Regions from separate parts of the Clostridium sp. CM038 genome, predicted to be linked through region 2. Evidence: predicted binding sites of a transcription regulator. Region 2 holds the regulator's gene; each other region holds the start of a gene.

Region 1 (11,123 bases), 1.0 Mb from region 2:
TGCCGCTGGTAAATGGTGGTTAGTAGAGTCACTTGCGAAAGCAGCTATAGCAGTTGGTGCAGATGGTCTTGAAATTGAGGTGCATAACGATCCTACCAATGCATTGTGTGATGGACAACAATCATTAAAACCAGAGAAATTTGAGGATCTTGTAAATTCCATAAGAGTAATTGCAAAAACACAAAATAGAATAGTTTAAGAGGTGGTAAATTTGGATTGTACAGACTTTAACATTACAATTGTAGGATTAGGACTTATAGGTGGCTCCTTTGCTATGGCACTAAGAGAATTAAAACCTAAAAATATTTGGGCTATTGACATTGATAAAGATGTTTTAGATATAGCTGAGGAAATGAACATTATTGATAAAGGATATACAAGTCCAGAAATACCACTTAGTAATTCGGATATTGTGATACTTGCAGTTTATCCTCAAAAGACTATAGATTTTGTGAAAAACAATATGAACTTATTTAAAAGTGGAGCAGTTATTACAGATACTGCTGGAATTAAGAGTAATTTAATAAGTGAAATTATGATTGAACTTAGAGATGATTTAGATTTTATCGGTGGTCACCCAATGGCTGGAAAAGAAGAATCAGGGCTCAAGGCTGCAACTAAAGATATGTTTAAAAATGCTAACTATATCTTGACACCAATTAATGGAAATAAAGAGGAGAATATAAATTTAGTAACGGGGATAGTTAGGGGAATGGGGTGTAAAAGTGTGGTACGACTTACACCGAATCAGCATGATGATATAATTGCTTATACAAGCCAGTTACCACATGTTATAGCTGTTTCCTTAATAGATTGTAATAGTTTAATTGTCGGAATACCCCAGTTTGTTGGAGGAAGTTTTAAGGATACCACTAGAGTTGCTACTATAAATGGTGAATTATGGCCTGAATTACTTTTTTATAATGAAGAAAATATAGTTAGCAAAATCGAAGACTTTGAAAATAATATAAAAGAAATAAAAGATGCAATAATAAATCATGATGAAGCTTTTCTAAAGAAAAGGTTTGAGAATGCAACTAATAAGAGAAAGGAGATAAGTAAAGGTGTATAGTATAGAAGTTAAAGCTTCTAGCAGAAGCTATCCAATATACATTAAGAATGGATTACTAGAGGAAATTGGAGCAGAAGTTAAGAAGATATATAAAGGAAGAAAAATAGCCGTAGTAACAGATTCTAATGTTAATGGATTTTATGGGCAAAAGCTTATTTGTTCATTAAAAGAGTCAGGATTTGAAACTTTTAAAATTGTTGTAAAAGCTGGTGAAGAAAGCAAGTCCTTCGAAACTCTTTTAGAGGTGTATGATAAACTTTTAGATTTTAAGATAAACAGAGGAGATATTATAATTGCCTTAGGTGGTGGAGTTGTTGGAGATATGAGTGGTTTTGCAGCCGCAACTTTTTTAAGAGGGATTCCACTCATACAAATTCCAACTACATTACTAGCACAGGTGGATAGTAGTGTAGGTGGTAAGGTTGCAGTAGATTTGCCTCGTGGAAAGAACCTTGTGGGAAGTTTTTATAGCCCTACAGCAGTTTTTATTGATCCATTACTGCTTGGAACACTTAATGACAAGTTTTTTAGTGATGGAATGGGTGAAGTTATAAAATATGGAGCAATAAAAGATAGTGAGCTATTTTATACATTAATGAATTATGAAAACAAAGAAGCCCTTTTAAAAGAGATAGATAAAATCATTTATACTTGCCTTAGTATTAAGGCCGCTATTGTTGAAGATGATGAGTTGGATACTGGGGGCAGAATGTTATTAAACTATGGTCATACCATCGGTCACGCAATTGAGCAATTCTTTAATTTTGAGGTGTATTCCCATGGAGAAGCAGTGGCAATGGGGATGTATTCTATAACAAAACTAGGAGAAGAACTAGGAATGACTAAAACTGGAACAGCAAGTGCTATAAAAGATATTTTAATTAAGTATAATTTGCCTTGGATGTTACCTGAAATAAAAAGTGAGAATATAATTGAGACTATTAGTCATGATAAGAAAAACATTGGGGAATCCATGAATTTCATATTAATAGAATCCATTGGAAATAGTTTTATTGAAAAAATTAATGAAGCTAATATTAAGGGTTATCTGCAAAAAATTCTTAAATAATTATTATATTGAATTGAGGTGTTCGTCGATGAAGTCAGTTATAATTCAACCTTTTTCTTTGAATGGAAAAGTCAAAATTCCGCCTTCAAAATCATTATCCCATAGAGCGGTTATAGCTGCAGGATTAAGTGGCGATGAATGTGCCATTAATAATATTAGTATGTCTGAGGATATAATAGCTACTTGTGAAATAATGGAGAAACTTGGAGTTAAGATTAAACAATTCCCAAACAATCTTGTGGTATGTGGAAAAGGTAAGCTTCAGCTTACATGCGGTGGAACTTTGGGAAGCGAGCTACAATGCAATGAAAGTGGATCAACACTACGTTTTTTAATTCCTATAGCAATTTTAACTGGAGAAAAAATAATCTTTAAAGGGAAGTCCAAACTAGTACAAAGAACACTTAAACCTTATTATGAAATTTTTGATAAGCAGAATATAAAGTACACTACTAACAATGGTTGTCTTCCTTTAACAATACACGGGAGCCTTAAACCTGGGATTTTTGAACTAAGAGGAGATGTAAGCTCTCAGTTCATTACCGGTCTTATTTATGCGCTGCCTCTATTAAATGGAGAGTCAACGATTAAAATTACTAGTTCCATAGAATCTATTGGGTACATAGATTTAACCCTAGATGTGCTTTCTAAATTTGGGATAAAGGTAGAAAATAATAATTATAGAGAATTTAAAATAAAAGGAAATCAACATTTCATGAAAAGAGATTATAGAGTTGAGGGCGATTTTTCTCAAGCTGCATTTTACCTTGCTGCTGGTGTTTTAGGTGGAGAAATTGAATGCATTGATTTAAATATGGAATCACTTCAAGGAGACAAAGTAATATTGGACATAATTAAAAATATGGGCGGAAAGATTACTATTGAAGATGGTATTATAAGGGCTTCAAAATCAAATTTAAAAGGCACCGTTATTGATGCATCACAATGTCCTGACCTTGTACCAATTGCTGCGGTGCTTGGTGCTTTAAGCGATGGAACAACAGAGATCATTAATGCTGCTAGAGTTAGAATAAAAGAATCTGATAGATTAAAAGCTATATCAACAGAGCTAAATAAAATTGGAGCAGAGGTTATTGAAAGAGAGGATTCACTTCTAATTCATGGTAAACCATGGCTTAAGGGCGGAATTGTAAGCAGTTGGAATGATCATAGAATAGCTATGGCTATGGCAATTGCTTCAATTAGATGCACGCAGAAGCTCACAATTGAGGATAGTGGGGCAGTGAAAAAATCCTATCCAGAGTTTTATGAGGATTTTAAGGGGTTAGGAGGAAAAGTTAATGAGCGGACAATGGGGTAAAAAAGTAAAGTATTCCATCTTTGGAGAATCGCATGGAAGAGGAATAGGAATAATTATTGATGGATTACCGCCAGGTATAAAGCTTGATATGGATTTTATTAATAGTGAAATGCAAAGACGCGCTCCAGGACGAGATAAATTTTCAACTAAAAGAAAAGAAGGTGATAAATTTGAAATACTAAGTGGATATTTTAATGGATATACCACAGGGACACCTCTTTGTAGCGTTATTTTTAATGAAAATCAAAATTCGAAGGATTACGATAAGTTAAAGGATTTAGTAAGACCGGGTCATGCTGATTTTACAGGAAAGGTTAAATATTCAGGCTTTAACGATTATAGAGGTGGCGGACATTTCTCAGGAAGAATTACAGCACCACTTGTTTTTGCAGGTGCTGTTGCGAAACAGATACTTTTTGATAAGGGAATCGAAATAGGAAGTCACATTTTAAGTATTGGGAATGTGTTTGATAGTTATTTTGATGGAGTCAATTTAAAGAAACAGATATTAGCAGATATTCTAAAGAAAGATTTTCCTGTAATTGATGATTCAAAGGGAAAAGAAATGAAGAACATTATATTAAAGGCGAAGGAAGAAACAGATTCGGTTGGAGGTATAATTGAAGCTACTATATTAAATGTGCCTTGTGGACTGGGGGAACCATTCTTTGATTCTATAGAGAGCAATTTAGCTCAATTACTATTTTCTGTGCCTGCAGTTAAGGGGGTAGAATTTGGCATGGGCTTTCAAATAACAAAACTTCGGGGAAGCGTATCAAATGATGTACCGTGCATTAAAAATGGGAGTGTATTGACGAAAACTAACAATAATGGTGGAATTAATGGTGGTATTTCTAATGGAATGCCGATAGTTTTTAGGGTAGCTATGAAACCAACACCTTCTATTGCAAGAACTCAAGATACCATTGATATGGTGACTTGTGAAAATTCGGAAGTATCTGTTACAGGAAGGCATGACCCTTGCATAGTTTTAAGAGCGCTAGCAGTGATAGAAGCTTGCGCTGCAATGAGTATTTTAGATTTTATTTGAAGGATGTGCTTTAATGAGTAAATTGGATGATTTTAATATAGATAATTTAAGAAGTGAAATTGATAAAATTGACTCAAGCCTTGTATCATTATTTGAAAAGCGTATGGAAGTAGTTTTAAAGGTAGCTGAATATAAAAAAAATAATCATATGGAAGTTTTAAATAAGGCTAGAGAAGAAATAGTTATAAAGAAGAATTTAGACTTAGTTAAAAATAAAAATTTGTTTTTAGAGGTAGAAGAATTTTTCAAATCCGTTATGGAAATAAGTAGAGGGTTTCAAAACAAAAATTTAAATCGGGAGGGGGCTTTTGCTACTGAGAAAAAGCTAACAGTTGGTTTTTATGGCGTAACAGGTTCCTTTAGCGAACAAGCTTTAAAGGGATATTTCGGTGAAAATGTGGACGCAAAAGCAATAAGTGAGTTTGAAGATATATTTTTGCAATTGAAATATGGGAAGATAAATTATGGTGTTATCCCTATAGAAAATTCTTCCACAGGAGCAATATCCGCGGTTTATGACCTTCTAAATAAATATAATTTTTATATAACAGGAGAAAAATATCTTAAAATAAGCCAAAACTTAATGGGGATTAGAGGATCAACACTAGATGATATCAAAGAGGTTTACTCTCATCCACAGGGATTAGAGCAAAGTATGGAATTTTTAAAAGGCTACAAGCAGTGGAAGTTAGTTCCCTATAACAGCACTGCAAAAAGTGCGCAGTTAGTTAAAGATAGACAGGACAAAACCTTGGCAGCCATAGCTAGCGCTAAGGCAGCGGAAATATACAACCTTGAGATTTTGCAGAAAAATGTAAATTCAAATGCAACAAATATGACTAGGTTTGTTGTTATTGGTAAAGAGTTGGAGTCAACTAGCGGAAACAATAAAACAAGCTTAGTTTTATCTACTACCCACAAGGCAGGTTCGCTCTATCATGTTTTAAAGCATTTTGAAGAAAATGGTATAAACCTTTTGAAAATTGAATATAGACCAATAAAGGATAAGCCATGGGAATATTTCTTTTACATAGATTTCCACGGAAACATAGATGAAGATAAAATTATATCTTCAATTAAGTTAATTAAAAAGAATAGCCGTTATTTTAAAATATTGGGCAATTATAAAAGTGAAATGATTGACAATGAATAAATGATATTAGTAAGTTTTACTTAAGAAATGAGGGTGAGTTATGTCAGAGTTATATGGTTTACTTGGAGAAAAACTATCACATAGTGTTTCGCCGCAAATACATTCAATGGTATTTAATAAATTGAATATGAAGGGTTATTATCATCTCTTCGAATTTAAAAGCAAAGATCTGAAAGCAGCAATGGCCGGATTTAATGTTATTAAACCAAGAGGTATTAATGTAACTATTCCTTATAAAATTAAGGTTATGGAATTACTTGATGAGGTTAGCATAGAAGCAAAAGCGATAGGATCTGTAAACACCCTAAAGTTTGAGGAAAACAAAACTATTGGATACAACACAGATTACTTTGGAATTGGAATGCTTTTCAATAAGTATGATATTGAAGTGAAAAATAAAAAAGCAACAATACTTGGAAACGGTGGAGTAGCAGTTACTGTGGTTCAATATTTATTAAATAAGGGAATAACTGAAATTACTGTAGTTACAAGAGATATCTCAAGGATTAAGGAAAACAGCAAATTTAATGGTTGTAAATTGATTTCTTATAATGAAATTCAAGGGCTTAAAGAGTCAGATATAGTGGTAAACTGTACACCACTTGGAATGTATCCTAATTTGGACAATTCTCCAATTGAAAAGAAACATATTGGTAAATTTGGCGCCGCTGTAGATATGATCTACAATCCTAAGGAAACCCTATTTTTAAAGTATGCGAAGGAGACGGGTTTAAAAGCAGTTAATGGTCTTTATATGCTAGTTGGCCAGGCAATTGCTGCTCAGGAAATCTGGAATGATATTAAGATCCCAAAGATAATAATTGATGAAATTTATGATGAACTAGAAAAGGGAGTAGAAAATTAAAAGATGAAAAATATAGTTTTAATTGGGATGCCCGGTTGTGGTAAAAGTGTCATTGGAGAAATAATCGCAGAAAAGATAGAAATGGCATTTATAGACATAGATGCATATATTGAAGCTAGTACAAATCTTACGATTACTGAAATGTTTAAAAATGGTGAGGCCGGATTTAGAGACATAGAATCTAAAGTAGTTGAGAAATTATCTAAAAAAAATCGAGTAATTATTTCAACTGGCGGTGGAGTGATTAAAAAACATGAAAATATTTTAAATTTAAAGAAAAATGGTATTATAATTTACATAAACCGTCCTATTGAAAATATAGTAGCGGATATAGATGTTGAGACCCGCCCCTTACTAGCAAAAGATCCATCTAAGCTTTATAGATTGTTTGAGGAGAGAGGTCACTTGTACAAACAATATTGTGACTATGAGGTTATGAATACTAGTGATATTTACGATGTAGTGAATAATATCATAGAAATATATATAAATGAGATGTCGTTAATTAAATAACTTAACACAGAAAAAAAGCTGTTGATTATTAAACAGTATCGTTGAAAAATAATTGTAAACAAGTATTTTATCATTTAGCATTGAGTAATATGGAAATTATTATTGTGAAATGAATTCAAATAAAGTAATATATATATAAGATTAAATTCAAAACAACAAATTATCTATATTTAAAATGGAGAGAGTAAATTAATAAATGTTTGAGATGGAAGAAAAATATATTATGTACGTTGACAAATTATAAAAAAAGGTGTAGTTTATAACTAGCGTTAGCACTCGATAACATAGAGTGCTAACAAAATAAAAAATAAGAAGATTTGGTACGAAAGGGGAAATTTTAATTGGAAAAAAAGCAGTTTAAAACGGAGTCTAAGAGAATTCTGGATATGATGGTAAATTCAATATATACTCATAGGGATATTTTTTTAAGAGAACTTATCTCTAATGCTAGTGATGCTATTGATAAAATTTATTATAAGACATTAGCGGATGATTCATTGAATTTTGATAAGGGTAATTACTATATTACAATAGCCAGTGATAAGTTAACTAGAACAATAAAAATTTCTGATACAGGAATTGGAATGACAGAAGCTGAACTTAGTGATAACCTAGGAGTTATAGCTAAAAGTGGCTCTTTAGCATTCAAAAAAGAAAATGAAATAAAAGATGGGTACGACATAATTGGACAATTTGGAGTGGGATTTTATTCTGCATTTATGGTAGCGGATAATATTACTGTTATAAGTAAAGTTTTTGGTAGTGATGAAGCACATAAATGGGAATCTAATGGTGCAGAGGGTTATACCATAGAACCTTGCGCAAAAGATACTGTTGGAACAGAAATTATACTTAAAATAAAAGAGAATACAGAAGATGATAACTTTGATGAATTTCTTGATGAAAATGGACTAAAATCTATTGTAAAGAAATACTCCGATTTCATTAGGTATCCAATTAAAATGGATATAAGTCAGTCAAGACTTAAAGAAGGTAGTGAAACAGACTACGAAGACTTCGTTGAGGAAAAGACTGTAAACAGCATGGTTCCTATATGGAGAAAAAATAAAAGCGAACTTACTGATGAAGATTATGATAATTTTTACGCTGAAAAGCACTATGGATTTGACAAACCAGCAAGGCATATCCATATTAGTGTTGATGGTGTTATAAGTTATAATTCAATTTTATATATTCCAGAAAAAACGCCTTATGATTTCTATACAAAAGAATATGAAAAAGGCTTAGAATTATATTCAAGTGGTGTTTTAATCATGGATAAGTGTGCAGATTTATTGCCTGACTATTTTAGTTTTGTAAAAGGAATAGTTGATTCAGAAGATCTGTCGCTTAACATATCTAGAGAAGTACTGCAACATGATAGACAACTTAAACTTATAGCTAAAAACATTAAAACTAAAATTAAAAATGAGTTAGATAGTTTACTTAAAAATGAAAGAGAAAAATATGAAGAATTTTATGAAGCATTTGGAAGACAATTGAAGTATGGTATTTATAGCGATTTTGGAAGTAACAAAGATGTTTTGCAAGATTTATTGTTGTTTTATTCATCAAAGGAGAAAAAGAATGTTACTTTAGATGAATATGTTTCTAGAATGCCAGAGGATCAAAAATATATTTATTATGCTTCAGGAGAATCAAACGCGCGAATTGAAAAATTACCACAAATTGAAATGGTATCAGATAAGGGATTCGAAATTTTATATTTCACGGATGAGGTAGACGAATTCGCTGTGAAAATGATAATGAAGTACAAAGAAAAGGAATTTAAATCTGTATCAAGTGGTGACTTAGGTATAGAAGTAGATGAAAAAGAAAATCCTTCTAGCACTGATGAAAAAGACAATAAAGAATTATTTGAACATATGAAAAGTGTTTTAACAGGTAGAGTTAAGGATGTTAGGGCATCAAAAAGACTTAAGAACTACCCAGTATGTTTATCAAATGATGGTGACCTTACAATAGAAATGGAAAAAACATTAAATTCTATGCCTAACAATGAAAACATAAAAGCAGATAAGGTTTTAGAAATAAATATAAATAATGATATGTTTAAAGTACTTAAGGAATCTTTCGAAAAAGATAAAGTTAAGTTAGATTTATATACTAATATATTATATAATCAGGCGCTACTTATTGAAGGATTACCGATTAACGATCCGGTAGAATTCACAAACAATATATGTAAAGTAATGATATAAGAAAAATACGCTTTCAATAAAAATTTAAGAGAGCTTTGCAAAAGCGTTACAAATATATAAAAAAAGCATATGCTATATTTGGAAGATGGTTTCTGTATTGTGAAATATAACCCATAAACTAGACAGTTTAAAAAAAATGACCTATGTTAGCACTAAAAAGTGAGTCCTGTATTGAGCAGGGCTCATTTTATTTAATCCCCACTGGTATCTGTCATTATTATAGTAACTCATATAACTATCAACTATTCCTACTAACTCACCGAATGACATAGCTTGTTTATATTCCATCTCGTCTTTCATATGCCCGAAAAATGATTCCATAGGAGCATTATCTAAACAATTACCTTTTCTAGACTTTGATTGTGTCAGTCCTAATTCTTTAACACGAGATTGAAAATCTGCATTTGTATAATGAAATCCTTGATCAGGGTGTATAATTGTATCTGAATTATCTTCCAAATTAAGGTTGCATTCTAACCTATTAAGCGTTTTTAACACTATACTCAATCTGATATTGTTTAAATTCTCGTTTTAATAGGTTTGATAGTGTTTTATGTTCATGGTTTGCTTTTAACATCTTAGCATAAGTCTTTGCCCTTCCTACCTTAGTAATTAAACTATATTTTTTCATAAGCCTTCTTATACGTTTGTGATTCGTTCATTTATTAATCCAGCTTCCCCCAAATGATCATAGATTTTTCTCCAGCGAGCCAGCGTATTGACTGGGTTTCGCTTTTCTATTATAGATATGTCAAATCCACAATGCCTAAAGAAATCCATAGGGGCTTTTTTAGAGTCCATTGATATCTATCTTTATTATAATAGTTCGCATAGTCCTTAATTTCATTTTTTACGCTTTTAGAATAGCAGGCTACCGCCTGAAAAATCATGTGATATTTTAAGTTGAATAATATATCGTGAATACATTTTTTTGTCTCAAAGCTAACAAATTTAAATTATATAACGACTTATGGTCTAAAATATGTATTTCATGGTAATAGAGTTTACACTATTTGTACATCTGTGTAAAATGATTATTATAAAGTAATGCCCTATGTATGAAAGAGTATTAACATGTCTTACAAAACTATTATTTAGTATGGAGTGCAATGAGCAAGCAGCATATTGTAGTTCATAGAAGGAGTGGTTAATCACTGAATAAGAAGAATAGGTGGTATAAAAATGGTAAAAAAACAATTAAATGAAGAAGAAATACAAATTTATCCGTTAAGTTTATATCAAAAAGATGTATGGGTTGAACAATGCTTATATAAAGATAAACCAATATATAATATTGGTGGTTATGCAAATATTAATGGTCCTATCGAATACCAAATGTTTCAAAAATCGGTACAAAAGCTAATTGAAGACAATGATAGTTTAAGAATTAGAATATTTGAAAATGATGGACAACCTTCGCAGAAAATATTAAAAGAATTGAAATATGAGGTACCGTTTTATGATTTTTCCATAAAAGAATATGCGGAGAAATTTTCTTTGAATTGGATGCAAAAGGAATTTTTAAAACCATTTATTTTTGATAATGGTGAGAATTTATTTCGATTTGTTCTTATTAAAGTAAATAATAATAAGTATTTCTACTTTATGGAATCGCATCATATAGTATCAGATGGATGGGGATTTTCACTAATATTTAAAGAGACAGTTAATAATTATAACAATATAACTGAGACAAAAAGCAAGTTAGAAAAGTATTCCTATTTAGAATTTATAAAAGAAAATAAAAGATACCAAGAATCAGATACATATTTAAAAAACAAAATGTTTTGGAAGGATAAATTCAAACATATTCCAGAAGCTCTATTTACTAAGGGTGTGAATAGTAATGGAGGTATA
Region 2 (11,123 bases):
CAATTATACTATTAATAATTAGACCTTTTTATATTCTTGATATAGGCTTTATGCTCTCATTCCTTTGTGTTCTGGGAATTATAGTATATAATAAGAAAATGAAAAAGGTGCTATACAAATTACCATCTGCTTTAAACGAATCTTTTAGTTTAAGTCTAAGTTCCCAAATATTTTCTATGCCTTATGCAATTGGAGCCCTTAAAACTTTTAGTTTAGGATTCCTTTTTAGTAACTTATTGTTATTGCCATTCTATACGATAGTTGTGGTGCTGGGGAATATGGGTTTAGTACTTAGCCCAATTTATCAATTGTTCAATTTAGTAAACTACGGACTATATACTGTTTTAATGATTATAGAATTTATTCAAAAAATGCTAGGTATATTATTACCAGAAATAATATACTTCTCTTATTTAGAGAGTTTAGTTGTATTTGGACTGTATCTGTGCTATGTTGGAATTAAAAAAGGTTATGGGCAATTTAAGTATGTTCCAATTTGCATTGTTTTTATTTTTGCTTTTCAAAATTATAAGGTTTTTCCCGAGATTAGCTATATAAATATAAATAAGAATGATATAGTTTTATTACAATATAAAAAAACTACAATTGCGGTGACCACAGGCAATATTAATGTGAAGGATTTAAAAGTGCCTGTGAAGGTAGATAAAGTTTTTAAGGGTTACACGGGAGATTCAACTATCAGACTTTCACAGAGATATGCAATTAGGCTAATTAGTAATGGTAATAAATTAGAAGCACAAGTGTGTTTTGTGAAAAACACAAATGTAGAACCCGATAGGGCGGTATTTAATGATAGTGCATTATCTAATAATATCGGTGAAGAAATTATACCATTTAAATGTATTGTAAAGCTAAAAAAGGATGAAACATACACATTGCCAGGTACAATAATAAATAAATATGTAATTATAGGAAACAGAACATTAAAATTTTCACAGGGGTTGGAGGAAATATTTTGATTAACTTTACAGAGCTTGAGAAAAAAATCAAGAAACATGAACTAGATAATTGTTATATATTTTGCGGATCGGATGAAAAACTAATAAAAAATCATGTTGATTTTATAACCGATAATGTATTAAGTAAGGATTTCATGGATTTGAATTACTCGAAATTTGATGGTAGCAAAATTGATTTTGAGACAATTATAGATGCTTGTGAAACCATGCCGTTTATGAGTGATAAAAAGGTTGTGGTTGTATACAGGGCTTCATTTTTAGATGATAGTGGTGGAAGTAAAAATTCGGGAGATATAAAAAGCAAAAATTTCGCTATGCTAGGCGAATATTTGAAAAATCCTTCACCACATTGCATTTTAGTCATATATTATGTGTTTTTAAGTGACAGAGAAAAACCAAGCAATAAAATAAAAAAACTAGATAAAAAATCATGTGTCATAAAAGTTGATAAATTAAGGGGGGAATCGCTTCAAAAAAAGTGCAAGAATTTATTTGAAAACGCTGGAACGAAAATTGGGAGATCAGAACTTACTTTATTCTGTAGCCAGGTAGACAATAACATGGATATAATATTAAATGAAATAGAGAAATTAGTTTCATTTACGCAGGGAAGAGAAATTACTAAAGAAGATATTTTGGAGATGATGCCTCAAAAGAGTGAAAGTGATATTTTTAATTTAGTTGATTATTTGTCTCAGAAAAATATTAAGAAAGCTCTAGACGTTTTAAATGAACTTATATACAAAGGAGAGAAGATACCACTTATCTTATTTATGCTAGGACGACAATTCAATCTTTTATTTAATCTTAAATTAGGCATTGATAGCGGGAAAACAAAAGAAATTTTGGCGAGTGAATTAAAGCTTCATCCGTATATTTGTGAGAAAATGATCTCGCAGTGTATGAAGTTTACAATAAAGGCACTAAAGAGAAATATTGAACTATGTGTCGATACAGAAAAAATCTTAAAAAGTGCGTCTACTGACGATAAGCTAAATATTGAAATTTTTATGATAAAAACTGTTATGTAACATTACAGCTTCATATATGACGATTTAATATCATTTCTAAGACTGTCTACCTTTGAATTATTATTCTTTTAAATATCTTATACAAAAAAAACAAAAAACCGGTGTAAATCACCGGTTTTTTATTATGCTGTTAAACTTAAAGCATTTAACTTAGCTGCTAGTCTAGATTTTCTTCTTGCCGCTTTGTTTATGTGAAGTATTCCTTTTGTTACAGCCATATCTAAAGCTTTAACCACGCTTGCATATGTAACTTTAGCTTCTTCAACATTGCCAGTAACGACAGCTGTCTCAAATTTCTTTACCTTAGTTTTTAAAGCAGATTTAATCATTGTGTTTCTTTGTGTTTTAACTGCAGTAACTCTAATTCTTTTTTTTGCTGATTGAATATTTGCCATTTAATTTCACCACCCTCGTATTTAATAACATGTCAGCAGTCTTGGGTAAAACTGCGTACGAATCTTTTTAATTATTCAACTGATATTATAGCATTAAAATTTAATCACTTCAAGTGAAATTTAATCTATATATATAATTTTTAATATAAGGCGCATTTTAAATAAGTGAAAAGGCTAAAAAAATATTTTTGAAGGGATAGGAAAGGGCTATTAGGAAAAGCTAATATTAAAAATATAGTTGAGGTGAAATTATGATAAGTGTAAGAACAGATTTAGCTGTTGAAGCTAAAGAAATATACAAGGCAGAAAACAATGGTGAGATGCCAGGTGTTGATGTAGAAGAGTATAACAAGGGTGATATTAAAATTACTAATGTAAAAATAGTAAGTGATATTGGCGAAGAAATGATGGGAAAACCAAAAGGTACATATATAACTATTGATATTCCTGAATTTGTTCACTATGATGGTGATGCTATAGACAGAGTAAGCGTTGTAATGGGAGAGGTGCTCGCTCCGCTAATAAAATTAGAGGATAGTATGACAGCGCTCGTGGTTGGACTCGGTAATTGGAACGTTACTCCTGATGCTGTAGGACCAAAAGTTATTTCAAAAATAATGGTGACTAGGCATTTAAAACAATTAGTACCCGACTCTATAGATGAAGGTATAAGGCCAGTATGTGCCATATCCCCTGGAGTACTAGGAATAACTGGTATGGAAACTGGTGAAATAATCCGCGGCATAGTGGAGAAAATCAAACCTAATTTAGTTATTTGCATTGATGCATTGGCTTCTAGAAAAATGGATAGGGTCAACAGAACTATACAAATAGGGACTACTGGAATTTCTCCAGGAGCTGGAATTGGGAATCGGAGGATGGAAATAAGTGAAAAAACCTTAGGCGTGCCAGTTATTGCTATTGGGATTCCAACAGTAGTTGATGCGGCAACACTAGCGAATGATACCATTGATTTAGTACTTGATGAAATGATTAAATCCGCAAATGAAGGCAAAGAATTTTACAATATGCTTAAGTCAATTGATAAGGTAGAAAAACAAAAGATGATTGCTGAAATATTAAATCCATATGTTGGTAACCTTGTAGTTACACCAAAAGAAATTGATATGGTTATAAATTCAGTTTCTAAAATTATTGCAAATGGTATTAATATAGCGCTACAACCAGCATTAGACTTAGAGGACATAAATAAGTATTTGAACTAGTAATAACTTCATATATTCCCTCATATATATTGTATAAGCGGGGGGGATAAAGATGAGTTACAAAGGTATAGAAATTAAAGGTAAATATAAGAATATGCTAAGTAAAAAAATGAATTTTTCAAAATATGCTATTAAAAAAAATAGTAATGTTAGAATATTTTTTTGTGTTTTCATATTACTCATTATTTTTTTATTAAGCCTGATTTTACCTAAAAGTGCCAAGGCGGATAATGAAGGGAAATATAGAAATTACTTTTATGTTAATGTTATTAATAATACATTAGCAGTAATTAAGTCCTCAAACACAGAGCGGCAGTATACTAACAGTGAAAATAGCGTGAAACTTTCAGCATTATCATTGTTAGGAGTAGATATCTTAAATCCTATATCTATAATAGTGAAAGAAGTTGCATTTTTGGATAACGATGACGCTAGCGCTGATGTAAGCAATTCAAAATTTAGTCCTAATCCCTTTAAATTAGAAGATAAACAGGTAAGTAAGGCGGAAGCGGAAGCAGAAGCAGAAGCAGAAGCTAAAGATAAAGATTCTAATCTGGTAGCTCCCCTTGATAATCCTGATTTGAAAAAAGCTTTAAATAATGCAAAGCCTAGAGTGCTTATATACCATTCTCATACCTGTGAAGCTTATCGCACATCAGATAATGATAGATCTAAAATTGATTGTAGTTTAGATCAAACAAGAAATGTTTGCACTGTAGGAGATGTAATTAAAGATGAACTAGAAAAAAAATATGGAATTGCAGTTATACATGATAAAACTGTGCATGATAAAGGAGATTATAATAGTGCCTACAAAAAATCTGGAGTTACTTTAGACAGGTATTTAAAGGAATATGAAAAATTCGATTTAATTATAGATTTACATAGAGATAGTGTACCGAATAAGGGTGCAGTAACTACTAAAATAAATGGGCAAAATGTAGCTAAATATATGTTTGTAGTGACAGATGGAAACCCTAGATACGCAAAGCAAAAGAAATTAATAAATTCCATGATAGGAATATCAAATAAATTATACCCAAATCTTATAAGAGGCAATGAAATTCATGCTTATCATCGTGGAATTAGGTTTTATAATCAAGATAGAAGTGATAATGCTATGCTAATTGAAGTAGGTGCCGAGAGTAATACTGTCCAAGAGGTGAAAAATACTGGTAAGTATTTATCAAGAATAATGGCAGAACAATTAAATGGGAAAAAATGAATAATTTATTTTAAAAAGTGCATCCTTACTAAGGAGAAGATAATAATTAATAATTATTATCTATTTAGGGCAATTGTAAGGAGGCACTTTTTATGCTTAAAAAGGGTAGAATTAAATATTTTCTTGTGATTTTTATTTCTTTTTCTGTTTTAACTTATGGATTCATCAAAGTTAATATTAATAAGACAGAACTTGTGAGAAATAAGTCGAAATTTACAATAGGCTTTAAATTAAAACCTGTCGATTTTAGAATAGAGACTAAGGACTATGGTTTTTATGTGAATAATAAAATATTTGATAACATGAAAAAAAAATGCATTAGTACATACAATGGTATTTTTTCAAAATAATATAAAAATACATATATTAAGCGAAATAAAGTATAATGTAGAATCATAATACGCTTACAAAACTAGAGATATTTATGATATAATTTAATTTATAAAACTAATATGCTTTAGGATAAGTATGTTTATGTTAAGCTAAAGCAAATGATTTGATTCATATAGAATAACGGGGGTACAAATTAATGCCGAGTAATAGACAAAAATACATAAGAAACTTTTCGATAGTTGCACATATTGATCACGGCAAGTCTACTCTTGCAGATAGATTATTAGAAAAGACAGGCACTTTAACTAAAAGGGAAATGGAAGAACAAGTACTTGATAATATGGACCTCGAAAGAGAAAGAGGTATTACTATTAAATCTCAACCAGCAAGGCTCGTTTACAAAAGGGAGAATGGAGAAGAATACATATTCAATCTTATAGATACTCCGGGACATGTAGATTTTAACTATGAGGTTTCAAGGAGCTTAGCTGCTTGTGAAGGTGCAGTGCTTGTAGTAGATGCATCACAAGGGATTCAAGCTCAGACTTTAGCAAATTGCTATCTTGCTCTGGACAACAACCTAGATATTGCACCAGTTATTAACAAAATAGATCTTCCTAGTGCAAGGCCAAGCGAGATAATTCAGGAAATTGAGGACGTAATAGGTATTGAAGCTCAGGATGCTCCTCTAATCTCTGCGAAAACTGGGCTTAATGTAGAGGATGTTCTAGAAGCTGTAGTAAAAAAGATTTCACCTCCTAGTGGAGATGAAGAAGCACCACTCAAAGCTTTAATTTTTGATTCTTCATATGATAGTTATAAAGGTGTTGTATGTTATGTAAGAATCAAAGATGGAATTGTTAAAGCAGGAACAAAGATTAAACTGATGAATACTAATAAAATATACGATGTAGTAGAAGTTGGAGTATTTGTTCCAAATTATCTGACCGTACCGCAGCTAAGTGCTGGGGATGTTGGATATATAACAGCATCTATAAAAAATGTTAGGGATGCACGAGTTGGGGATACAATAACAGAAGCGTCTAGACCAGCGTCTAAGCCGCTTAAGGGATATAAACCAGCAGTGCCTATGGTGTTTAGTGGTATTTATCCGGTAGATGGTGCTAGATATGGAGAATTAAAAGAGGCACTAGAAAGGCTCCAGTTAAATGATGCAGCGCTAGGATTTGAACCCGAGACATCTATCGCTTTAGGATTTGGATTTAGATGTGGATTCTTAGGCCTTCTTCATATGGAGATAATACAAGAAAGAATAGAAAGAGAATTTAATATAGAAATCATTACGACAGCCCCATCAGTTATATATAAAGTAATGAAAACTAATGGAGAATTAATAGAAATAACAAATCCTACAAATCTTCCAGAACCAACGGAAATTAGTTATATGGAAGAGCCAGTAGTTAAAGCGTCTATCATAACACCATCAGAATATTTAGGATCAGTTATGGAGTTGTGTCAAGAAAAAAGAGGCGTATATATTGATATGAAATATATAGAAACCACTAGAGTAGTGCTCAATTATGACATGCCTCTTAATGAAATAGTATACGACTTTTTCGATGCCTTAAAATCAAGAACAAAAGGATATGCATCTTTTGATTATGAATTTAAGGGTTATACCACGACTCAGCTCGTAAAACTAGATATTTTACTTAAAGGAGATAAAGTAGATGCGCTGTCTATGATTGTTCCGGAGGAAAGAGCTTACCATAGAGGAAGAATTATGGCTGAAAAACTAAAAGAGCTTATACCAAGACAAATGTTTGAGATACCAATACAAGCATCTATAAACTCAAAGATAATAGCAAGAGAAACTGTAAAGGCACTTAGAAAAGATGTTTTAGCTAAATGTTATGGTGGAGATATCTCAAGAAAGAAAAAATTATTATCGAAACAAAAAGAAGGTAAAAAGAGAATGAGACAAGTGGGAAGTGTAGAAGTTCCACAAGAAGCATTTATGGCTATACTTAAAGTAGATTAGGAATAAAGTGAGGCTTAAACTATGAAGAATGTTGCGTTGTATATACATATTCCTTTTTGCAAGCAGAAGTGTTTATATTGTGATTTTCCGTCATTTGCTGGTAAAGAGGAGTGTATGCTTGATTATGCCGCAGCTCTAGCAAAAGAAATAAATAGTATAAGAGATAAAAAAATAAAAACTATATTTATAGGTGGGGGAACTCCCACCTATTTATCTTTAGCGGGCTGGGAAATGATAGGGAAAAGTATTGATAGATTGGATATGTGTGACGATTTAGAGTTTACAGTGGAAGGAAACCCCGGAACATTTACAGGGGAAATATTAAACTTTTTAAAAAAAATAGGAGTAAATAGGATCAGCATTGGACTTCAAGCCTTTCAAGATTCTTTGCTTAAAAAGCTGGGTAGAATCCATACTATTGAAGATTTTAAACAAAGCTTTCAAATGGCTAGAAATCTAGGTTTTGATAATATCAATGTAGATTTAATGTTTGGACTTCCGTCTCAAACGCTTAAGCAGTGGATAGAGACTTTAGAGAATGTAACTAACCTTAATCCAGAACACTTATCTTGCTATAGTCTAATAGTGGAAGAGGGAACGGCTTTTTATAAAGGGCTTGAAGAAGGCACATTAAAGCTTCCGGATGAGGAAATAGAACGAACTATGTACGCACAGACAATAGAATATTTAAGAGGAAAAGGGTATATACAATATGAAATTTCAAATTTTGCAAAAATCAATAAGTCATGTAGACACAATTTAGTATATTGGGAAATGGGCGAATATATAGGATGCGGCGCTTCCTCTCATTCATATAGGGATGGGTTTAGGTATAGAAATGAAGAAAATATAGAAAAATATATTAAGAAAATAAATGTTGATTGTTGTGCAATAGTGGAAAAAATAAAGAATTCATTTAAAGATGATATGGAAGAGTTTATGTTTATGGGTCTTAGAAAGAATGTAGGCATAAGCAAAAGTGAATTTAGGAAAAGATTTGACAAAGATATAGATAGTGTTTATAGGGAAGTAATAAATAAATATGTAAGTAATGGATTCATGGAGGAAAATGATAACAATATTTTTTTAACTTATGAAGGTATTGAAATATCGAATGTGATTATGGCAGAATTTCTTCTATAAATGCATTGCCATAAATTTTTGTCTAAAGATATTAATATTATAGCACCACGAAAATCAAAGGAAAGCGTAGTATACTTAATTTAAATCGATATAATCAACATATAGTGGCTAAATTAAAAAATTAAGGTTATTGACAAATACATTAGCAAATGATATTTTTAATACATACTCGTTAGCACTCAACTGTAGTGAGTGCTAATAAAAGAGGTGATATTATGGAAATGGATGAAAGAAAAATTAAAATACTTCAGGCTATAATTACAGATTATATAAATAATGGTGAGCCTGTTGGATCCAGAACCATAGCTAAAAAGTACGATTTAGGTATTAGTCCAGCTACTATAAGAAATGAAATGTCAGACCTCGAAGAGCTGGGATATATAGAACAGTTGCATACATCATCTGGTAGAAAACCATCAGATAAGGGTTATAGATTATATGTTGATAGACTTATGGAACTTACAAAATTATCCAATGAGGAAGAATATATGATCAAAAATCACCTTATTAATGCTGCTTTATATGAGGTTGATAAAATCGTTAAGCAAGCAACACAAATGCTTTCTCTTCTTACAAATCTTACATCTATAGTTAAGGCACCATCTGTTCAAAAGAGCTGTATAAAATATATTCAGCTAATGAATCTAGATGCTGAGAGTATTTTGTTTGTAATTATTACAGACAGTGGTATCATCAAAAATAATGTTATTAAGATTAGAAAACCTATTGGTAGTGATAGCATTGCAAAACTTAACAATATGCTTAATTTTAGATTGAGAAAGCTTACAATTGAGCAAATAAATTTAGAAGTTATTAATAATTTAAAAAGAGATTTAGCATTTTATCAAGAAATTTTTGATGGAATTATTCCAGCTCTATATGATAGTTTGTCTGGTGTTGAGACTTCAGAAGTATATATTCAGGGTGCTGCAAATATATTTAACTACCCAGAATATAACAATATTACTAAAGCTCGTGAGTTCTTAGTTTTAGTAGACAATAAAGAGAGTATAAATAGTTTACTAGGAGTAGGGGACATTACAGGTAATATTACAATTAAAATTGGTGGAGAAAATTTTGTTGAATGTGCTCGCGAATGCAGCATTATAACAGCTGTTTATAGCGCGTCCGGAATACCGCTCGGATCTATTGGCGTTATAGGACCAACAAGAATACCTTATGGAAAAGTTATATCTGTACTAACTGGGATAGTTAAAGAATTAAATGATAATATAGCTCAAATTTATGATGATCATAGATAAATTTTAAAATTAAAAGATTTACTTTGAGCCAGAAATGGAGGGATGATTTAGTGAATACAAATAATCAGGAAATTTTAAAAGAAGATTTAAAAGAAGAAAACACATCAATACCTAATAATGGGGCTTCAAGCTCAGTTGATGAAGCTGGCGAAAGTCAAAGCACTATGGAAGAGACAGAGGGTTCTATAGAGGAAACTGCAGAAGAAGCTGAAATAGTAGAAGAAGTTGAAGAACTTTTAGAAAGTGAAAAAGATATGAAAAAAAATAAGAAAAAATTAGAAGAAGAAAACATTAAATTACAGAGTGAGCTAGATGATTTTAAAGACAAATATTTAAGGACATCTGCTGAATATGAGAACTTTAGAAAAAGAACAGTAAAAGAGAAACATGGTATATACACAGATGCTTGCGCCGATGTTTTAAAAGAGGTTTTGCCAGTACTTGATAACTTAGAAAGAGCACTTTCTGTTGAAGGAACTGGGGAAGATCTAAGAGTCGGTGTGGAGATGACGGTAAGACAATTTAATGATGCCTTTACTAAATTAGGGGTAGAAGAATTAGTCTCAGAAGGTGAATTTGACCCAAATCTTCATAATGCAGTAATGCATGTTGAAGATGAACAATATGGAACTAATGAAATAGTAGAAGTATTCCAAAAAGGTTATAAAAAAGATAACAAGGTATTAAGGCATAGTATGGTTAAAGTTGCAAATTAAAGATTTGTATTATAAAAAAAATATTATAAAAAAATATTATAATAAAATATAAGAATTATAACAATTATAATTGTTATGGTCTAAAAGGAATATGAGGAGGAAATAATAATGGGAAAAATTATAGGAATAGATTTAGGTACAACAAACTCATGTGTAGCAGTTATGGAGGGTGGAGAACCCGTAGTAATTTCTAATTCAGAGGGTGCAAGAACTACACCATCTGTAGTTTCATTCCAAGCTAATGGAGAAAGATTAGTAGGTCAAGTAGCAAAGAGGCAAGCAATTACAAACCCAGACAAAACAATAATGTCAATTAAAAGAGAAATGGGTTCCAATCATAAAGTAGATATTGATGGAAAATACCATACACCACAAGAAATTTCGGCGTATATTTTACAAAAAATAAAAGCTGATGCTGAGGCTTATTTAGGAGAAACAGTTACAGAAGCTGTAATAACTGTACCTGCTTATTTCAATGATAGCCAAAGACAAGCAACAAAAGACGCAGGAAAAATAGCTGGACTTGAAGTTAAAAGAATAATAAATGAGCCAACAGCGGCAGCTCTAGCTTATGGTTTAGATAAAATGGATGTTAACCAAAAAATATTAGTATATGATTTAGGTGGCGGTACATTTGATGTATCTATATTAGAACTTGGTGATGGTTTATTCGAAGTAAAATCAACTAATGGTAACACTAAACTTGGTGGAGATGACTTTGACGAAAAGGTTATGAATCACATAGCCGACACTTTTAAAGCGGATAATGGAATAGATTTAAGAAATGATAAAATGGCACTTCAAAGATTA
Region 3 (11,123 bases), 1.8 Mb from region 2:
TTAACAACAGAAGGGTTAGAAATCAATAAATGGAAGTGCATAGTTGCAGAAGATGAAACAGGATTAACATCTAAAAAGAATGTATATGCTGGTGGAGATGCTGTTTCAGGAGCTGCTACAGTTATATTAGCTATGGAAGCAGGTAAAAAAGCTGCTAAAGCTATAGATGGAATGTTAACAAAATAATAATTTTTAAATTACAAACTCCATAAACAAAGGTTTATGGAGTTTGTTTTAAAAAAGTGAGGACAGGTAACAACTATTTGGTATAATAATATTGCATAGGAGGAGGTATATTATGTTAATAGATAAAATAAATAAATATTACACTAAGGAATATGATTTAAGTTGTGCTGAGGTGATGATTTACGCTGCTAGTGATGAATATAATATGAAATTAAAAAGCGAAACGTTTAAAACTATGTCATCCTTTGGTGGAGGAATGGGTATTGAGAGCGTATGCGGAGCAATAACAGGTTCTTTGGCAGTTATAGGTATATTATTTACTAAAGAAAAAGCGCATGAAGGTGATAGAGTTAAAAGACTATGTCAGGAATTCTTCCAAAAATTTGAATCAAAGTTAAGCACGAATAATTGCGCGGCTCTTAAAGCAAAATATAAAAAAGAGGATGGTAGTTGCAAGGTAATGATTGAAACTGCTACTGAAATATTAGATGAAATTGTGATACGCGAATTAAAAGTTAATAATTTAACTCAATGAAAGGAAAAATTATGGATTACAAAAATATTGAATCATTTAATGAAGGCATTATAATAAAAGATGTAGAGAACTTTGAACTAGACCATATATTCGAATGTGGGCAATGCTTTAGATGGGACAAGGAGCCTAATGGCAATTACATAGGGGTAGCATATGGGAAGGTAATAGAAGTAGAAAAAAAGGGGACGCAAGTAAAGATATATAATATAAATGAGGAAGAATTTAATGAGATTTGGTGTGATTATTTTGACCTTAAAAGAAATTACACAGTTATCAAAGAGAAATTTAAGATGGATCCTCTTCTTAAAAGATCTGTTGATTTCGGGTATGGCATTAGATTATTGCAGCAGGAGCCTTTTGAACTTACCATATCATTTATAATTTCTTCAAATAATAGAATCCCAATGATAAAAAGAGCTATAAACAATTTGAGCAAAAAATGGGGAAAACCAATAGAATATAAGGGGAAAACGTACTACACATTTCCAACGCCTGCAGATTTAGAAGAAGCTACTATAGAAGAAATTCAGAGTTGTAGTCTGGGGTTTAGATCTAAATATGTAAAAAACACAGTACATCAGGTATATACTGGTGAAGTGAATTTGGAGCTTATTAAAGCCGCGGAAGATGATATTTGCCATGAAGAACTAAAAAAACTTAGTGGAATAGGCCCAAAAGTGGCGGATTGTATTATGTTATTTTCTATGCAAAAATATTCTGCTTTCCCAGTGGATGTGTGGGTTAAGAGGGCGATGCAATTTTTTTATTTAGCACCAGATGTCTCTCTACCTAAAATAAGGACCTTCGCTAGAGACAAATTTGAAAACTTAGCAGGTTTTGCACAACAGTATTTGTTTTATTATGCAAGAGAAAATAATATTAAAATAGAATAAATTAAGCAAAGCAAGTAATACTATATAAAACTATGAGTTACTATTGAAATAAATACAAGAGTGAAGAGGATGAAAAACAATGAAAAGAATGTGGAATAGTATTAGAATGAAGGTATCAGGATATAAACAATATATATTACTATCAGCAGTTTTGCTAGCTTTCGCATACATAGGATATGAATATTATTTCAAGTATTCATATATATTGAGAAATCCGAATATATTAAAAGAAGTTATTCTTTCTTATGGAAATTTCAGTGTTTTAATTTTCATTCTTATGCAGGTTTTACAAGTAGTAGTTTTTTTTATTCCAGGAGAATTTATACAAATTGCTGGAGGATATATTTTCGGTGCATTTTTAGGCGGTATAATATCTTTAATGGGTATTACTTTAGGAGGTATAATAGTATATCTTATTGCTAATAGTTATGGTAGGCCTTTTGTGGAGAAGTTGTTATTAAAAAAGAAAGTGAAATTTTTTAGAAAAATATTAAAAATAGGAAGCAAAAAAAATGTTATATTCATATTTTTTTTAATCCCAGGAATACCTAAAGATGCTCTAATATACATATGTGGAGTATCTGATGTTTCTTTTAAAGATTTCTTTATATATTCAACACTCGGTAGAATTCCAGGGATTTTTATTTCTTCTTATTTTGGTCAAAAAATAGATGCATGGGATGTTACAAGTTTAATAACTATAGGCATAACAATGAGTATTATATCAATAGTAGGGATTTTTAAAGGAAATACTATAATAAAAAATGTAATTAAAAAGAAAAAATCTTATTAAAAAGTTACGATAACACATGTTTTATAAAATATTATAAAGAGTGTAGCTTTTTATATTGTGATTTATATATACACCTTAATATTATGCTACTTATAGTAATCAAAATAATTATTAATATTGCACAATGGAAGAAAAAATCCTGTGGAAGGATCGTTATTATTGGATCGTATTCAATATCAAATAACCAGTAATCATTTTTAAAGAAAATATGATGAAAAGCAGTGAAGCTTTTATCGAAATTAATTAAAAAGGGTATAAGTAATATTATAGGTACGATAATAAGAAAAATGGAACTAGTTAACAAGTATCTTATTGTTTTGTGTCTCTTATTTATAATTATACCTATAATACTTATTAATATGGAGAAAAATAGCATTACCTTAAGATTATCAAATATTATTTTAACTTCCTTAAAATGAATTTTACCATTATTGGATGAAGGTAGCGTTGGAAGAGTGAATTCTTCAATTTTATTTTGAGTTAAATATGTGATTACATAGTCATAATTAGTCTTTAGTTCCTTTTTATTTAAATTAGAAGATTCTTCAATTTTTAAAACATCAATATCCATATAGTATAATGGTTTAAAAAGCAAAGTAAGATTTATGCTTAAAATTATAAAAGAAAAAGTAAAACTTAAGATAAAAAACGTTTTGAATGAAAATTTAATAAGCGTTTTTACATTTCTGAAAATGGAGTCTCTAAAAAAATAGTTATTAAACCATTTATATAGACTATTCATAAAATCACCTCTATTAGTGATTTTAACAATAAATCAAAATATATTCAATGATAATAAAAATGTGCTAAAATTATAATTTCATTAAAAAGTAAGTAAACAAGAGAAAAACTATATAATGCAGTGATAACTAAACATAATATAGTTTAGTTGCGTATAAATGGTATAATATATGGAATAGGTGAAGTTGATATTATAATGATTATTAATTAAAATATTAGGTATAGAACTCATTAGCACTCAGATGTGATGAGTGCTAACAAAAACAACAAAAATATATAAGGAGGGGTTTAAAATGAATATTAGACCACTTAGTGATAGAGTGTTAATTAAAAGATTAGAGGCGGAAGAAACTACAAAAAGTGGAATACTTCTTGCAGGAGCTTCAAAGGAAAAACCACAAGAGGCTGAAGTAGTTTCAGTAGGACCAGGAAAAGTTGAAGATGGGAAAGTAATTAAAATGGAAGTTAAGGCAGGGGATATAATATTATTCTCTAAATATTCAGGAAGTGAAATAAAATATGATGGTATTGAGTATATCATATTAAAGCAAGATGAACTATTAGCTGTAATTGAAAAATAACATTAACGTAATAATAATTAAATAATAATTGATAGTAAATGATTATTTAATCATTAGCGTCGTATAGGAGGGTTTAAAATGGCTAAAGATATATTGTTTGGAGAAGAAGCAAGAAGAGCTATGCAAAGAGGTGTAGATAAACTTGCAAACACTGTTAAAATAACACTCGGACCTAAAGGAAGAAATGTTATTTTAGATAAAAAGTTTGGATCACCATTAATAACAAATGATGGTGTTACTATAGCTAGGGAAATAGAGCTAGAAGATGCATTTGAAAATATGGGAGCACAACTTGTTAAAGAAGTTGCTACAAAGACAAATGATGTAGCAGGAGATGGTACAACTACAGCTACATTGCTTGCCCAAGCTATAATAAGAGAAGGTTTAAAAAATGTTACAGCTGGTGCCAATCCAATGTTAATAAGAACTGGTATAAAAATGGCTGTAGATAAAGCTGTTGAAGAAATTAAAAAATCTTCTAAACCAGTTAATGGTAAGGAAGATATATCGAGAGTTGCTGCTATATCAGCTAGTGATGAAGTAACGGGAGCTCTAATTGCTGATGCTATGGAAAGAGTAGGCAACGAAGGTGTTATAACTGTAGAAGAATCAAAATCTATGGGAACAGAACTTGATGTTGTTGAAGGAATGCAATTTGATAGAGGATATTTAAGTGCATATATGGTTACAGATGCAGAAAAAATGGAAGCAAATCTTGATGAGCCATATATTTTAATAACTGATAAGAAAATTACTAATATACAAGACATACTTCCAATACTTGAGCAAATCGTTCAACAAGGCAAAAAGTTATTAATAATTGCTGAAGATATTGAGGGTGAAGCTTTAAGCACATTAGTTGTTAATAAATTAAGAGGAACTTTTACTTGTGTAGCTGTTAAAGCACCAGGTTTTGGTGACAGAAGAAAAGAAATGCTTCAAGATATAGCAATCCTAACTGGAGGAGAAGTTATATGCGAAGAATTAGGAAGAGAACTAAAAGATGTTACTGTTGACATGCTTGGAAAAGCAGAAAGTGTTAAAATATCTAAAGAAAACACTACTATAGTAAATGGCAAGGGTGAAAAAGATACAATACATGATAGAGTTTCCCAAATTAAAAAGCAAATTGAAGAAACTACATCAGATTTTGATAGAGAAAAATTACAAGAAAGACTTGCTAAACTTGCAGGCGGAGTAGCTGTAATAAAAGTTGGAGCTGCTACTGAAACTGAATTAAAAGAAAAGAAACTCCGAATAGAAGATGCTCTTGCAGCTACAAAAGCAGCAGTTGAAGAGGGAATAGTTCCTGGTGGTGGAACAGTTTATATTAATGCTATTTCTGAGATTGCAAAATTATCATCAGATACACCAGATGTTCAAGTGGGTATTAACATAATTAAAAGAGCATTAGAAGAACCATTAAGACAAATAGCTACAAATGCTGGCGCTGAAGCTTCAGTTATAATAGAAAAAGTAAGAGAAAGCGCTGGAGAAAATGGATATGATGCTTTACGTGGAGAAATGGTAAACATGATAAAAGCTGGGATTGTTGATCCAACAAAAGTTGTAAGATCAGCACTTCAAAACGCAGCATCTGTTGCAGCAACATTCTTAACAACTGAAGTTGCAGTTGCAGATATTCCAGAAAAGAATTCAGCACCAATGGGTGGCGCACCAGGAATGGGAATGGATGGAATGTACTAAAAATAATTTGAACAATAATTATTATAAATAAAGTATATTCAAATAAAAAATTAACTAGGGTTTTGCCTTAGTTAATTTTTTTTATTTTGTTAAGCCTTATAATTATGTTTCTAGTATGTTCGCGAACTAGTTCATGAACATACTAGAAATATTCATTGACAAATGCTTAAACATTAACTATCATTATTGTAATAACAAATTCAAAGAACAATTACGCTACTCATATATACCTTGAATATGGCAAGGAGTATCTACCGGAAGCCGTAAATTTCCGACTATGAGTAATCTTAGTATGAGCTTATTTTTGGCATGCTAATTTTACTTTAGTTAAGGTAGGATTAGTATGCCTTTTTATACTTTATACCTTATTTTAAAATATCGTATATATAAATATTCTTATGCTAATTATAAAGACGAATGTAAAATAAAATTGTGAAAGGGTGTTAATTAAATGGCAAAAATATTAAAACAAGCATATACTTTCGACGATGTATTGCTAGTTCCCAATAAGTCTAAAGTATTACCTAAGGATGTTAGTTTAGTTACTTACCTTACGAAAAAAATAAAACTTAACATACCTTTAATGAGTGCTGGTATGGACACTGTTACTGAGTCTAGAATGGCTATTGCTATGGCTAGAGAGGGTGGAATAGGAACTATACATAAGAACATGAGTATTGAAAACCAAGCTATTGAAGTGGATAGAGTTAAAAGACAAGAAAATGGTGTAATTACAGATCCATTCTTCTTATCTCCAGATAATATTTTAGAAGATGCATTAGCACTAATGAGTAAATATAGAATATCAGGAGTTCCAATTACAACAAATGGTAAATTAGTTGGAATAATCACTAATAGGGATATTGTTTTCGAAACTGATTATAGTAAGAAAATTAAAGATATAATGACAAGTGAAAATCTAATTACTGCATCAGAAGGAACAAGTATGCAGGAAGCTAAAGAACTTCTTAAAAAACATAAAATAGAAAAGTTACCTTTAGTAGATAGCGAAAATTATTTAAGAGGACTTATTACTATAAAAGATATAGAGAAAACCATAAAATTTCCGAATGCTGCAAAGGATTCTAGAGGAAGATTATTATGTGGTGCAGCTGTTGGTGTAACTGTAGACATAGCGGAGCGAGTAGCAGCCTTAGTGAAAGCTGGAGTAGATGTAATAACTATAGATACAGCTCATGGACATTCTTTTGGAGTAATGGATGCAGTACGAAAAATAAAAGCTGTATACCCAGAACTTCAAATAATAGCAGGGAACGTTGCTACGAGTGAGGCAACCAGAGATTTAATTGAGGCAGGAGCGGATTGTGTAAAAGTAGGGATAGGTCCTGGATCAATTTGTACTACAAGGATTGTAGCAGGAGTAGGAGTTCCACAACTTACAGCAGTTATGGATTGCGTTGAAGAGGGGAATAAATATGGAGTTCCTGTTATTGCAGACGGCGGCATAAAATACTCAGGAGATATAGTTAAGGCATTAGCAGCAGGTGCTAAAGTGGTAATGATGGGTTCTATGTTTGCAGGCTGTGAGGAAGCTCCAGGTGAAATGGAAATCTATCAGGGAAGAAGCTATAAGGTATATAGAGGCATGGGTTCTCTAAGTGCTATGGCTTGCGGAAGTAAGGATAGGTATTTCCAAGAAGGAAATAAAAAGTTAGTTCCAGAAGGGGTAGAAGGAAGAATACCTTTCAAAGGAAGTGTTATAGAAACTATATATCAGATGATAGGCGGTATACGTTCAGGAATGGGATATTTAGGTTCTGAAACGCTAGAGCAATTATTTGAGACTTCAACCTTTGTTGTCCAAACATCAGCAGGGCTAAGAGAAAGTCATCCACATGATGTGTCAATTACAAAAGAAGCGCCAAATTATAGCGTGAACAACTAGTATAGATGAGAATAGATAAAATATATATAAATAGCTAAGTATAAAGCTTAAGTGTACAGGAGGAAAAACATTGATTAATAGAGAATTAATTTTAGTTGTTGACTTTGGTGGTCAATATAATCAACTTATTGCAAGAAGAGTTAGAGAGAATAATGTTTATTGCGAAATAATACCATATACATCTTCTGCCGAAAAAATAAAAAACATGAATCCAAAAGGAATAATATTCACCGGCGGACCCAATAGTGTATATGCAAAAGGTGCTCCAAAGGTTGAAAAAGAAATATTCGAACTAGGTATTCCTATTTTGGGAATATGTTATGGTGCTCAACTAATGGCTCGAGTATTTGGTGGAGAAGTTATAACACCTGATGTTCGAGAATACGGAAAAGTAGAAGTTGACCTATGCAAAGATGCTACTATTTTTGCAGGAATAGAAAAGAATCAATGCTGGATGAGTCATACAGACCATATTTCTAAAGTACCAGAAGGATTTGATATAATTGCAACTACTAAAGATTGTCCAGTAGCTGCTATGGCGAGTGTTTCTAAAAAACTCTATGGAGTTCAATTTCACCCAGAAGTAAAACATACTCTTTTTGGTGAAGAAATGATTAGAAAGTTCCTATATGATGTTTGCGAGGTTAAAGGCGATTGGTCAATGTCATCTTTTGCGCAGGAAAAAATCAAGGCTATAAAAGAACTAGTTGGAGATAAAAAAGTACTTTGTGCTCTTTCAGGAGGCGTAGATTCTTCAGTTGCAGCAGTGCTTGTACATAAAGCAATAGGAGATCAGTTAACTTGTGTATTTGTAGATCACGGCCTTTTAAGAAAAGATGAAGGCGATCAAGTTGAAACAATATTCAAAGGCGAATTTAAAATGAACATAATAAGGGTTAATGCTCAAGAGAGATTCTTAGGTAAGCTTAAAGGTGTAAGTGATCCAGAGAAAAAGAGAAAGATAATTGGAGAAGAATTTATAAGAGTTTTTGAAGAGGAGTCTAATAAACTCGGACAATTAGATTTCCTTGTTCAAGGAACAATATATCCAGATGTAGTTGAAAGTGGTACTGCTACTTCAGCTACTATAAAAAGTCATCATAATGTTGGCGGACTTCCAGAAGATATGCACTTTAAACTAATAGAGCCTTTAAGAGAATTATTTAAAGATGAAGTTAGAGCAGTGGGAGAAGAGATTGGAATTCCTCATTACTTAGTGTGGAGACAACCATTCCCAGGACCAGGTCTCGCTATAAGAGTACTTGGAGAAATAACACCTGAAAAATTATTTATAACTAGCGAAGCAGACGCAATATTCAGAGATGAAGTGGCTAAAGCTGGACTTGAAAGTGAAATATGGCAATACTTTGCATGTCTACCAAACATCCAATCTGTTGGAGTTATGGGAGACGAACGAACATACTGCCATACGGTTGCCCTAAGAGCTGTAACTAGTTCAGATGGAATGACTTCAGATTGGGCTAGAATACCATATGAAGTGTTAGATATAGTTTCTAGAAGAATTGTTAATGAAGTTAAAGGAGTAAACAGAATTGTTTATGATGTAACTTCTAAGCCACCTTCAACTATTGAGTGGGAATAGGTATGAACGTTGTTATACCTATATATATTAATGAAATAAGTTAATTAAAGGTGTTTATGAAACATACTATTAAATTAGTATTTCATAAACACCTTTTTTTATGTTTTTCAATAGAAGTATGGGATATAAGTTTACAACAAGAAAAATATTGTAGCTCCGTAGGAAATGATTTAATTGATATATAGTAAGGTAATTATAAAACATAATATATATCAAATTGTGGCATAATAATTTTATAAATATTAGAGAGCAATAGCAAAATGTAATATATCACCAAAATGAGTTAATAAGAAATTATTCGAAAAGTAAATAGATAAGAAAAGGGTGTGAAAAAAAATGAATAAATTAGAAACATTAATAGATGCAGGATATAAAATAGAAATTCAATCAAATGCTAAGTTTTGTTTGATTTTGCAGGATACAATCCCTTGTGTGAGTTTTAATGCGGATAATGTAGAGGAAGCTATTGATTCAGCTTATTACTTTGTAAAAGAGCTGAAAACAGGGGCAGATAAAACTGAAATCGAAACAGAAACACAAACACAAACATCAAAGCAAACAAAGGATCATAAAACTATAATTGATATACCGCAACCACAAGAATTAAAAATTGATGAAGATATACTTAATGGAGAATTTAAGATGACGACTACTATTAGATTATATTCAGAAGTTTGGGGGGAGTTTAAAGATTTTGCAGAGACATATAAAGAGTATAAAAGTATGGATTTAGTTAGCATGGCACTTCTAGAATATATTGAGAAATACAAAGAATAATTATCCTATAATTAGTAATTAGTAATTAGCATATAAAGTGGTTTGGCTTAGGCTGAACCTTTTTTTATTTTAAATTAGGGAATTAGAGAAAGGGAGAATTATTATGGTTAATAAGACAATTATTACTATATTTATTGGCATAACTGGTGTAACATAAGAGATAAAGATAAAGTGTTTTTACCATTTTATCAGTGTGATGACTCTAGAAGTAAAAAGGCAAGTACTGGTGTTGGCCTAGGGCTGAGCATTGTTAATTTGGTAATAGAGAAAAATGAGGGTGGTAGAATAAAATGAAATTAGTACTTAAAGATATAGAAAAGAGTTATGGAGAAAAACAGGTGTTAAAAAAAGCATCATTTACATTTGAAAAAGGAAGAATATATGGACTTTTAGGAAGAAATGGAGCAGGTAAAACAACCCTTTTTAATTGCATAAGTGGGGAAACTAAATATGAGGATGGTAGCGTGAGTATAGTAGAAGATGGACAAGCATCAGTGGAAATAGATTATAGTAAGGTAGGATATGTTTTTTCAGATCCAGTGATACCAGAGTTTTTAACTGGATATGAGTTCTTAAAATTTTATATTGATATTAATAAGGAGAAAATTGAAAATTTGCTTACAATAGATGAGTATTTTGATATTATAAAAATTAAGGATGAAGACAGATATAGGTTGATGAAGGGATATTCCCATGGAATGAAAAACAAAATGCAAATGGTTTGTCTTTTAATAACTAGACCTGCTGTAATTTTGCTAGATGAGCCCTTAACCTCTTTTGATGTAGTGGTGGCTCTAGAAATTAAAAATTTGTTAAAGAAAATGAAAAGTGAGCACATTATTATTTTTTCTACTCATATTCTTCAGCTGGCTACAGATTTATGTGATGAAATATTGGTTTTAAATAATTGTATTTTAGAAGAAGTGGATAGTGAGGTTCTAAAGAGTCCTGAATTTGAAGAGAAAATCATGGAGATTTTAAAGGAGGGAGGAAATGATTAGTACATTTATAAATAGTTTTAAGGTATCTTTTGCAGAGCAGGCTAATACTTTTATATATTTTCTTAAAAGGATACCAATTTTGGGTAAAAAAATTCCTGAAAATTTGTATAAAAGAACCCATGCTAAACTGGTTATAGGGGTTATACGTGAAATTTTAGGAGTGCTAGGTGGGTTTATAGGAAAAACTATATATTTAGGTGTAATGATTATTTTGCCATCCTATTTAATGACTAAGGATATAGCAAAGTTACAACCTTATTTTTTACATATTCTTTTCTTTTTAAGCTTTATTTTGGGACCAGTTATGAAAAATGTAATTTTTGATAAAACCAACAAAGCGGCCTTTAATATGATAACACTAATGAGAGCTGACGCAAGAGAATACTATCTTGGAGAAATA

What was found. The regulator HrcA, encoded in region 2, represses chaperone genes, less so after heat shock. The targets are predictions, from matches to a motif close to TGTTAGCACTCNNNNNNNNNGAGTGCTAACA.
Region 1: the regulator HrcA is predicted to act here: its motif matches at 7,312-7,342, upstream of htpG (molecular chaperone HtpG).
Region 3: the regulator HrcA is predicted to act here: its motif matches at 3,378-3,408, upstream of ACWJKS_RS01470 (co-chaperone GroES).

What each region holds. Positions count from the first base shown of each region.
Region 1 covers NZ_CM143651.1:1,664,021-1,675,143, forward strand. The annotation lists gene aroF (3-deoxy-7-phosphoheptulonate synthase) at 1-199, shown strand, start outside; gene ACWJKS_RS07545 (prephenate dehydrogenase) at 212-1,072, shown strand; gene aroB (3-dehydroquinate synthase) at 1,065-2,141, shown strand; gene aroA (3-phosphoshikimate 1-carboxyvinyltransferase) at 2,170-3,462, shown strand; gene aroC (chorismate synthase) at 3,443-4,513, shown strand; gene pheA (prephenate dehydratase) at 4,527-5,666, shown strand; gene aroE (shikimate dehydrogenase) at 5,707-6,531, shown strand; gene ACWJKS_RS07575 (shikimate kinase) at 6,535-7,044, shown strand; gene htpG (molecular chaperone HtpG) at 7,386-9,266, shown strand; gene ACWJKS_RS07585 (IS3 family transposase) at 9,408-9,764, opposite strand; gene ACWJKS_RS07590 (IS3 family transposase) at 10,007-10,156, opposite strand; gene ACWJKS_RS07595 (amino acid adenylation domain-containing protein) at 10,449-11,123, shown strand, end outside.
Region 2 covers NZ_CM143651.1:2,660,624-2,671,746, reverse strand. The annotation lists gene ACWJKS_RS12360 (ComEC/Rec2 family competence protein) at 1-980, shown strand, start outside; gene holA (DNA polymerase III subunit delta) at 977-2,011, shown strand; gene rpsT (30S ribosomal protein S20) at 2,134-2,406, opposite strand; gene gpr (GPR endopeptidase) at 2,658-3,632, shown strand; gene ACWJKS_RS12340 (stage II sporulation protein P) at 3,685-4,857, shown strand; gene ACWJKS_RS12335 (hypothetical protein) at 4,950-5,207, shown strand; gene lepA (translation elongation factor 4) at 5,387-7,192, shown strand; gene hemW (radical SAM family heme chaperone HemW) at 7,214-8,335, shown strand; gene hrcA (heat-inducible transcriptional repressor HrcA) at 8,551-9,597, shown strand; gene grpE (nucleotide exchange factor GrpE) at 9,648-10,313, shown strand; gene dnaK (molecular chaperone DnaK) at 10,422-11,123, shown strand, end outside.
Region 3 covers NZ_CM143651.1:325,954-337,076, forward strand. The annotation lists gene gltA (NADPH-dependent glutamate synthase) at 1-186, shown strand, start outside; gene ACWJKS_RS01450 (C-GCAxxG-C-C family (seleno)protein) at 299-721, shown strand; gene ACWJKS_RS01455 (DNA-3-methyladenine glycosylase family protein) at 733-1,614, shown strand; gene ACWJKS_RS01460 (TVP38/TMEM64 family protein) at 1,694-2,407, shown strand; gene ACWJKS_RS01465 (TIGR01906 family membrane protein) at 2,439-3,149, opposite strand; gene ACWJKS_RS01470 (co-chaperone GroES) at 3,442-3,729, shown strand; gene groL (chaperonin GroEL) at 3,808-5,436, shown strand; purine riboswitch at 5,637-5,734, shown strand; gene guaB (IMP dehydrogenase) at 5,888-7,342, shown strand; gene guaA (glutamine-hydrolyzing GMP synthase) at 7,416-8,945, shown strand; gene ACWJKS_RS01490 (hypothetical protein) at 9,282-9,722, shown strand; gene ACWJKS_RS01495 (ABC transporter ATP-binding protein) at 10,013-10,723, shown strand; gene ACWJKS_RS01500 (hypothetical protein) at 10,716-11,123, shown strand, end outside.